4 regions of the Nocardia sp. NPDC056564 genome follow, and region 1 is predicted to be linked to each of the others. Evidence: riboswitches for the same ligand, from Rfam matches in the RefSeq annotation. Region 1 holds a riboswitch; each other region holds the start of a gene.
What was found. A riboswitch is a leader RNA that binds a small molecule or an ion and turns the genes downstream of it on or off. The one in region 1 is predicted to bind cobalamin.
Positions count from the first base shown of each region.

Region 2: linked by a shared signal. The riboswitch ahead of ACFQ9K_RS29115 (FecCD family ABC transporter permease) and the one ahead of ACFQ9K_RS16255 (methylenetetrahydrofolate reductase) in region 1 are both predicted to bind cobalamin.
Region 3: linked by a shared signal. The riboswitch ahead of metE (5-methyltetrahydropteroyltriglutamate--homocysteine S-methyltransferase) and the one ahead of ACFQ9K_RS16255 (methylenetetrahydrofolate reductase) in region 1 are both predicted to bind cobalamin.
Region 4: linked by a shared signal. The riboswitch ahead of ACFQ9K_RS36405 (CbtB-domain containing protein) and the one ahead of ACFQ9K_RS16255 (methylenetetrahydrofolate reductase) in region 1 are both predicted to bind cobalamin.

Region 1 covers NZ_JBHTUR010000005.1:336,992-339,186, reverse strand. Annotated here, with positions in the region: gene ACFQ9K_RS16260 (helix-turn-helix domain-containing protein) at 1-579, opposite strand, end outside; cobalamin riboswitch at 808-941, shown strand; gene ACFQ9K_RS16255 (methylenetetrahydrofolate reductase) at 1,076-2,077, shown strand; gene ACFQ9K_RS16250 (NADP-dependent oxidoreductase) at 2,140-2,195, opposite strand, start outside.
Region 2 covers NZ_JBHTUR010000013.1:198,277-200,471, reverse strand. Annotated here, with positions in the region: gene ACFQ9K_RS29120 (alpha/beta fold hydrolase) at 1-907, opposite strand, end outside; cobalamin riboswitch at 970-1,106, shown strand; gene ACFQ9K_RS29115 (FecCD family ABC transporter permease) at 1,137-2,168, shown strand.
Region 3 covers NZ_JBHTUR010000002.1:312,252-314,446, reverse strand. Annotated here, with positions in the region: gene ACFQ9K_RS05420 (glycosyltransferase) at 1-408, opposite strand, end outside; cobalamin riboswitch at 667-872, shown strand; gene metE (5-methyltetrahydropteroyltriglutamate--homocysteine S-methyltransferase) at 1,027-2,195, shown strand, end outside.
Region 4 covers NZ_JBHTUR010000021.1:34,036-36,230, reverse strand. Annotated here, with positions in the region: gene ACFQ9K_RS36415 (alpha/beta fold hydrolase) at 1-145, opposite strand, end outside; gene mhuD (mycobilin-forming heme oxygenase MhuD) at 239-553, shown strand; cobalamin riboswitch at 632-787, shown strand; gene ACFQ9K_RS36405 (CbtB-domain containing protein) at 815-1,009, shown strand; gene ACFQ9K_RS36400 (CbtA family protein) at 1,000-1,812, shown strand; gene ACFQ9K_RS36395 (hypothetical protein) at 1,848-2,195, shown strand, end outside.

The DNA of each region.
Region 1 (2,195 bases):
GCCGATCGGCCGGTGCAGCACGGCCTCGTCCAGCACCGCCCACAGCCTGGGCCCGTCCGGCACGTCGAGGATCTCCTGACGCTTCGCGCGCAGCTCCACCCGCCGCGCCGCCTCGGCGTTCTGCTGGCTGACCTCGATGACCGCGTGCGTGTAGTCCTCGGTTTGCAGCAAACCCGGAACCAGTTGACCCTCAAAGGTTCTGATCGACTGGGCGGCGCCCTCGAGCCCGAGATAGGTCTCGAACCAGGGCGGCAGCAGGTCACTGTAGCGGTGCCACCAGCCGGGCTGATTGGCCTTGCGCGCCAGGTCGAGGAACATCTCGCGCTCATCGGGATCGGTGACGCCGTAGAGGGTCAGCAGATCCCGGATGTCGCGTTCCTTGTACCCGGTCCGGCCGAGCTCGAGCCGGCTGATCTTGGCGTGCGAACCACGGATGTGATTCCCGGCCGCGACCGGCGTGATGCCCTTCGCCTCGCGCAGCTTGCGCAGTTGGCCACCGATCGCGATGCGCAGAGCGGTCGGGCCGCGCTCGGCGACCCGCGCGTCGATCCCGGTGATCCGGACCGGTTCCGCGACCATGACCTCTACCCCGCTTCTCGATGACCATCCGCGGTGTCACGCTTATCTCGGTCCAGCACCACACCGCGTGCAACGATGATATCCTGCCCAGCGCAAACCGACCCGTGGTTTGATTTCGGCGCGTCACCACGCCACAGTGCCCCCTCGTCCTTGGTGATCCCAGAGGACTTCGCTATATTCGCGAGTGCAACTGGTTCGCCGGAGGCGGAGTCGAGGAGCCCCTGATCCGCGCGATGGCGTCGAATCGGTTTCGCGCGTGAGCGTGTGGCCGGTGAGAGGAACTCGGTGAAACTCCGGGACCGTACCCGAGTCCGGGTCGGCGCCCAAGAGCCCGCAGACCTGCCGATTGTGCCGGGTACACCGTATCCGGCGGTCGTCGCCTCGGGCATCGGTGCGACGCCGAGTAGACCCGGGCACGGGATTGATGCTTCGTGGGGCTCCTCGGCGGCGACTCGTTACCGGCGGCGGCCACTGGCCGCTGACCTGGAGTTCATCCATGCCTTCCATCCCCGGACGTGACCGTTCGAATCACGGGCTCCCTGCTCGAATCACACCGGCAGTCCCCGGCGTCCCCTCGGTCGTCGACAGCCTGCGCATCCACTCGGGGGCGCGGGTGCCGTTCTCGGTGGAGTTCAATCCGCCGCGCGACACCGCGGGCGAGGCGCGGCTGTGGCGCACGGTGCGGGAGTTCGAGCGCATGCATCCGGCGTTCGTCTCGATGACCTACGGCGCGGGCGGATCGACCAAGGACCGCACCGCCCGGATCACCGGACAGCTGGCGCAGCAGACCACCTTGCTGCCGGTCGCGCACCTGACGGCGGTCGGACACAGCATCGCCGAGCTGCGCGCGCTGGTCGGCTCGTACGCCGACTGCGGCATCCGCAATATTCTCGTGCTGCGCGGCGATCCGCCCGGCGATCCGCTCGGCGAGTGGCACAGGCATCCCGAGGGCGTCGAGTACGCCGAGGAGCTGGTGCGCATCGTGCGGGGTCTCGGCGACTTCAACGTCGGCGTCGCGTCGTTCCCGCAGGGACACCACCAGTCCCCCGACCTGGCTACCGATGCCCGGTTCCTGACCGCGAAACTCCGTGCCGGAGCGGACTATTCGATCACCCAGATGTTCTTCGAGGTGGATCACTATCTGCGCCTGCGCGATCGGGTCGCGGCCGCCGACGCCGAACAGGGCGCGAAGCCGATCATCCCGGAGCTGATGCCGATCACCTCCTTGCGCACCATCGCGCGCGCGGAGGAACTCAGCGGCCGCGCGTTGCCCGAGTCGATCATGCGGCGGCTACGCGCCGCCGCGGGCACCGGCGCCGAGGAGAATCGCGCCGCGGTGCGCGCGGCCGGCATCGAGATCGCCACCGAGATGGCGCAGCGCCTGATCGACGAGGGCGCGCCGTGCCTGCACTTCATCACGCTCAATTTCGCCAAGGCGACCACCGAGGTCCTCACCAACCTCGGCTACGAGGTCACGGCGGCCCCGCTCAGCGCCTGACGCCGCGGTCGAGCGAGACGGTCGATCACCCCGCGCGAGTCATCGGATTCCGTCATACGTACTCAGACGGCCAGCAGCAGCTTCCCGGTATTCGCGCCGGTGAACAGCATCTCGAGGG
Region 2 (2,195 bases), on a different contig from region 1:
GCGGCTTTCCGTCCGTCGGCGCGGCCAGCGCGCGCAGATCACCGGTCGCGCCGCCGGCCACGATCGCGGTGAACTGCGCCTCGATCAGGCCGTTGCTCGCCGCGTTACGAGAGAAGATCTTCTCCCGCAACACCTCCCGGAGAACCTCACCGAGCTCGGCGAAGCGGATGCCGGGCGGTATGCCGCCACCGCCGTGGGCGAGGAAGCGATCCCGGCGCGCATAGGTTTCCACCGCGAGCCGCAGCAGCCGGCTCTCGCGCGCACCGGGCAGCCAGCGCATCCAGCGCACCATGTCCTCGCCCGCGCCGCGGCTTTCCGGCCGGACCGCGTTCAGGTCCACCGGCGTGCAGTCCAGGATCACGCCGACCAGGCGGCGGTCGCTGTCGAGGTGGATGTGTTTGGCGACCTCCAGCGCGATCACGCCGCCCATGCTGTGCCCGACCAGCACCACGTTCTTCAGGCCGGACAGCTCGGCGGCGCGCACGATCAGGTCGGCGATCACCTTGGTGTCGATACCTTCGTTGTCGTAGCGGATCGCCCACACCACGCCCATCCCGCGCAACGCGGGCAGCGCGGCGGCGGTCGAGCTGGCGTCCAGGCCGCCGAGGCCGACCATGTCCACCACCACGGTGTCCCAGTTCTTCGGATCGGCCGGGGCGGCGACGGGCAGGATCGCGGGATCGGTGCGCGCCAGGCGCGCCTGCTCCGGTTCGACATCGAATTTCAGGTACTGGGCGAAAACGACGAGGACGGCAGCGAGAAATACCACCACGCGCAGGACTGCCGACCTGGTCCGGCGCAACGTCTTCCACTCGTGCCACAGGCTGGTGTCCCGTAGCCGGGCTTTGCGTCGCGCGTCGTCCCAGTCCGAGACAGTGGACGGGTGCCGGTCATCGAACGGCGACATCTATCCCACCGTACGTAAGGGTGTGGATGGTCGCCATTCCGCGCACAACCCTGGCGACAGGGTTAACCCGACCGACCGGTAGAGTTTCTCCGTCATCCCTGGCGGGTGCGAGAATCCGGTGCAATCCCGGAACGGTCGCGCCACTGTGATCGCCCTCCCCGGCGAGAGTCAGACCTCCCCCACCAGGACAACTCTGGAGAGGCCGCGACTTGCCTGTGGAGCATTACCGATGAGCCGTGTGCGCGCGGCGTTCATCTTTCCCCTGCTCGGGGCGCTACTGATCGGCGCGATGGTGCTGGCCACCGGGTTCGGCGCGGAGACGCTGCCGGTGTCCTCGGTGCTGGAGGTGCTGCGCCAGCGCGTCACCGGGCAGGCGCCCGCCGATTTCGGGCTCGACACCATCGTGTGGCAGCTGCGCGTGCCGCGGACGGTGCTGGCGGCGATCGTCGGGGCGGGGTTGGCGTTGGCTGGGGCGGCGATGCAGACGCTGGTGCGGAATCCGCTGGCCGATCCTTATCTGCTCGGGGTGTCCTCGGGCGCGGGTGTGGGTGCGGCCGCGGTCATTACCTCGGGGTTGTTCGCCGGTGCCGGGGTGTGGGCGTTGTCCGGCGGGGCGTTGGCCGGGGCGTTCGTCGCGGCGGGGTTGGTGTTCCTGATCGCGGTGGTACAGGGCGGGTTGACGCCGTTGCGGCTGGTGCTCACCGGGACGGTGCTCGGATCCGCGTTCGCGGCGTTGAGCAGCTATCTCATCTTCCGGCGTCCCGATCCGGCCGCGGCGCAGTCGGTGCTGTTCTGGTTGCTCGGCAGTCTCGCCGGGGCGGACTGGACGCGAATCGCGTTGCCGCTCAGCGTGGTCGTGCTCGCCGGGGTTGCGCTGCTCGCGGCGAGCGGGTGGCTCGACGCGCTGACCGTCGGCGCGGATACCGCGGCGTCACTGGGGGTTCCGGTCAAGCAACTGCGGATCGGATTGTTCCTGTTGCTCGCGGTGCTGGTCGGGGTGCTCGTCGCGGTCTCAGGGGGCATCGGCTTCGTCGGCCTGGTCGTCCCGCATGCCGCCCGCCTGCTCGTCGGGCCGCGCCACCGCGCTCTGCTGCCCGCCTGCGCCCTGTGCGGAGCGCTGTTCCTCGTCGTCGCCGACGCCGCCACCCGAATCCTGGTTCGCCCCACCGAAATCCCGGTCGGCGTGCTGACCGGGCTCATCGGCGCGCCCGCGTTCTTGATCCTGATGGGGCGTCGGCGCTATCGGTTCGGTGAATCATGAACCTTCGCAACGATCATCGAGCACGAC
Region 3 (2,195 bases), on a different contig from region 1:
CGGGTGCTCCGCGTTGAGCGAATCGCCCTCGATCGCAGAACAGGTGAGGTCGTAGCCCTCGTCCAGGAACTCGAGCATGCGGCTGATCCAATTCGGATGCGCGCGGTCGTCGTGATCACAGAACAGCAACGTCTCGCCGGTGGCGTGCGCGGCTCCGACATTCCGTGCAAATGCGGCACCCGGGGTCCCCGAGGCGTCGACATAGGCGAGCCCGAGCCGATCCCTCGCCGCGTGGCTTTCAATATGAGCCTTTACATTGACAGGCGAGCCGTTGTCGGCTATCAAAACATCGAATTCCCCCATGTAATCTTGACGTGTCAAGGCGTCTAGTTGTACATCCAGCAGATCACGGCCCTCGGCCGTCCCGATGTACGTTGGAATGACGATCGATACCGACCGTTCAGTCACCACAAGCACTCCTGCTATCGATTCCCCACGCTGGAGCCCTCCCCCAAGGGTGACAACTTTAGACACAATTCGGAAATTCGGGCTACACCGGACTTCCGTGGGCTTCCTCACAGACTTGGACAATCGACCAAATCTCGGCGGCCGGGCGATCGGCCTTCGCCGGCTTCTCCGCCCGGCCGCCCCACGCACCCCGGACGCCCCCTATGCTGGTTGGCGCAGCTGGTTCACCGCGCGCGTACGAGATGGAGCCCCGTCGTCGTGTCGCGGAGCCGAGTTCGCCCGCCCCGAAAGGGCGGACGGGCGAGAGGGAACCCGGTGGGAATCCGGGACTGTCCCGCAGCGGTAAGCAGGAACGACCGCCGTCACACGCACTGGGTGTCAGACCCGGGAAGCGACGGCCAGTAGGTCGGCCGAGAGGCCGGTGCCTGTGAGTCCGAAGACCTGCCAGCCGTGTCGGATACGCCGTATCCGACGGCCACCGCCTCGTGGATCTGGGCGCGCGGTTCTACCAGTACGTGATGTGTCGGGGCGCTGTTGTCGGAATCTCCTGGCATATCTCCGGTAGCCCGCGTGCGCCCGTATGGCGAGGGCCTACGACACCAGCACTGGAGAGACAACGTGACTGTTGTAAATCAGACACCGTTCACCGCAACGGTTCTCGGGCTACCTAGGGTCGGACCGCGGCGTGAGCTCAAGCGGGCCACCGAGGCCTACTGGGCGGGCAAGATCGACGCCGAGCAGCTGCATGCGGTCGCGCGCGACCTGCGCCACGCCCAGCTCACCGAATTACTGGCCGCGGGCCTGGATTCGGTCCCGGTCGGCACCTTCTCGTACTACGACCAGGTGCTCGACACCGCCCTGCTGCTCGGCGCGCTGCCGCCGCGGGTGGCCGGGATCGCCGATCCGCTGGACCGGTACTTCGCCGCCGCGCGCGGCAACGAGACGGTCGAACCGCTGGAGATGACCAAGTGGTTCGACACCAACTATCACTACCTGGTCCCGGAAATCGACCAGGACACCGTGTTCGCGCTGAACCCGGAGAAGCTGCTCGGCGAGGTGCGCGAGGCACTGGCGCTCGGCGCACCGGCCCGTCCGGTGGTGATCGGCCCGATCACCTTCCTGAAGCTGGCCAAGGCCACCGGCGGCGCGCCGCTGGACCGGCTCGCCGAGCTGGTTCCGCTCTATCGCGACCTGCTCCGGCAGCTGGCCGAGGCCGGCATCGGCTGGGTGCAGATCGATGAGCCGGTGCTGGTCACCGACCTCACCGACGACGAACTCGCCCTGGTGCGAAGCACTTACACCGAGCTGTCCGCGGCGTCCGAGCGTCCCGCGATCGTGGTGGCGACCTACTTCGGCCACACCGACGCGGCGCTGACCGCATTGGCGGGCACCGACATCGAGGGCATCGCGCTCGATTTCACCGCGGGCACAACCGTTTCCGATGTGGCCGGGGTGCCCGCACTGGCGAGCAAGCTGCTGGTGGCGGGCGTGGTCGACGGGCGCAACGTCTGGCGCGCCGACCTGGACGCCGTGCTGTCCACCCTGGGCACGCTGCTGGGTTCGGCTGCGTCGGTGGCGGTTTCGACCTCCTGCTCGCTGCTGCACGTGCCGTATACGCTGGCCGCGGAGACCAAACTGGACGAGCGGCTGCGCTCGTGGCTGGCGTTCGGCACCGAGAAGGTGACCGAGGTCCGGCTGCTGGCCACCGCGCTGGCCGCGGGCACCGACGCGATCGGCGCCGAATTGGCCGACACCCGTGCGGCATTGGCGACCCGGCACAGCGACCC
Region 4 (2,195 bases), on a different contig from region 1:
GCCTGCCGTGCCCGGCCGCGTCGAAGGTGTAGACGTGGCCGTAGTCGCGCAGCCAGTCCAGCTGGTCGTGCCAGGTCCTGGCGCTGCCCATCAGTCCGTGCAACAGCAGGATCGGCTCGCCCGCTCCGCCTTCGTCATGCAACACCCCGCCGATTCTGCCGTTCCGGGGCGACCGGTGCGCACGACCCCCGATACGGCCCATACCTGGCACTCGCCCGCGGGTCGTATTGTCGAGCCCATGGCTGTTGTGAAGATCAACGCGATCGAGGTTCCCGAGGGCGCGGGCCCCGAACTGGAGAAGCGGTTCGCCCACCGGGCGCACGCGGTGGAGGGTTCGCCGGGTTTCCTCGGTTTCCAGTTGCTCCGGCCGGTCGCCGGAGACAACCGGTACTTCGTTGTCACCCAGTGGGATTCGGAAGAGTCGTTCGCCGCGTGGCGGGACGGCCCGGCCCGCGAGGCGCACGCGGGCGAGCGGCAGAAGCCGGTGTCCACCGGTGCGTCGCTGCTGGAATTCGAGGTCGTGCTGGACGTGGCGGCCAAGCCCGCGGGCTGACCTGACCACCCGCGCCGGGCGGGCCGGCCCGTCCGGCGACTCGCCCGACGCCGGGGCGCGACCGTGCTGGTCGTGTTGACGGCGGGTGCCTCCAGGTGTCACAGTTCGAATGACAAAACGCGAGGGTGATGCGGTAATTCGGTGAAATTCCGGAGCGGTCGCGCCACTGTGTTCCATGCACCGGGTCCCTGGGTGCCGGAAAGCCAGACACCGGCACCTTCGCAACCCATTCGACGGGACGCGCATCCCTAGGAGGACCGCATGGCTATCGTGCATTCGCCGAGCCGGGCAAACGAAACTCTGGCCACTGTGCTCGTCACAGTGGGTGTCGTTCTTCTCGCACTGCTCACGCTGTACCTGGTCGGCTTCGATCAGGGCGTCATCTCGCGCAGCGGGATGTACATGCACGAGTTGATGCACGATGGACGCCACCTGCTGGGGCTTCCGTGCCACTGAGTGCCGCACTCCCCTTGACCGGTTCGCTGAAGACTTTGCTCCTGCGCGGTCTGCTCGCCGGTCTCATCGCGGGTCTGCTGGCCGCGTCGGTCGGCTTCTTCGTCGGTGAACCGAAGATCAACGCCGCGATCGCCATCGAGGAAGCCAATTCCGCGGCGGCCGAGCACGCCCCCGGCGCGGAAGCGGAGGCGAGCGGCGGACATTCGCACGGCGACGAGGAAGAACCGCTGGTGAGCCGCACCGGGCAGAAGGCGGGACAGTTCCTCGCGCTCGGCCTGGCCGGTCTCGCGCTCGGCGCGATCTTCGCCGCGGTCGCGAACGTCGCCCGGCGCTACAGCACGCTGTCCGGGCCGAAGCTCGCGCTGGCGCTCGGGCTGGGCGGCTGGGCCGCGATCGTGGCGGTGCCGTTCTTCAAGTACCCGGCGAACCCGCCCGCGGTGGGCGATCCGGAGACGATCAATCAGCGCACCCTGCTCTGGGTGGCGGCGGTGCTGCTCGGCCTGGCGGCCGTCGGCATCGGCGTGTACGTCTACAAGGCGCTGCGCGGTCAGCTGAGCACCGTGCGGTTGATCGGCGGCGTGGCCGCGTTCGTTCTGGTCACCATCGTCGGTTACGTACTGCTGCCCGGCATCAACGAGGTCAAGGCGGACTTCCCGGCGACGCTGCTGTGGCAGTTCCGGGTGGCCTCGCTCGGCGAGACCGCCACGCTGTGGGCCTGCCTTGCCCTCGGCTTCGCCGCGCTCAGCGAATTCGCCGCGCGCGCTGATACTCCGGTACGAGAGTCGATCGCTACCGCGGGCTGATCCGCGTCCACGAGACGAAGGGCAGTGTCGGTGTCATGACCGGCACTGCCCTTTCTCTTTGGCCCGCACCGCTGCGTGCGGGCGCACCGGCGCAACCACCGCGCGCCGTCCTCGTCGCGTTCGTCGGCTTGGTGGTCGCGCTGCTGGCCGGCGTCGCCGAGGCCATCGAACAGGCCGCGCTGCTGCTGGAGCGCGACGAGGTCGACGTGGCCGGGCTGGCCACCGGACTCGCTGTGCGACTGGGGATCTACCTGGTCGTGCTCGTCGTCGCGATCCGGATGACGCACGGCGCCCGCTGGGCCCGGCTCCTGCTGACCTTCGGCATCGGCGTGATCGGCCTGCTGTCGCTGATCATCGAACCGCTGGCGGCGCTGCTGTCCGCG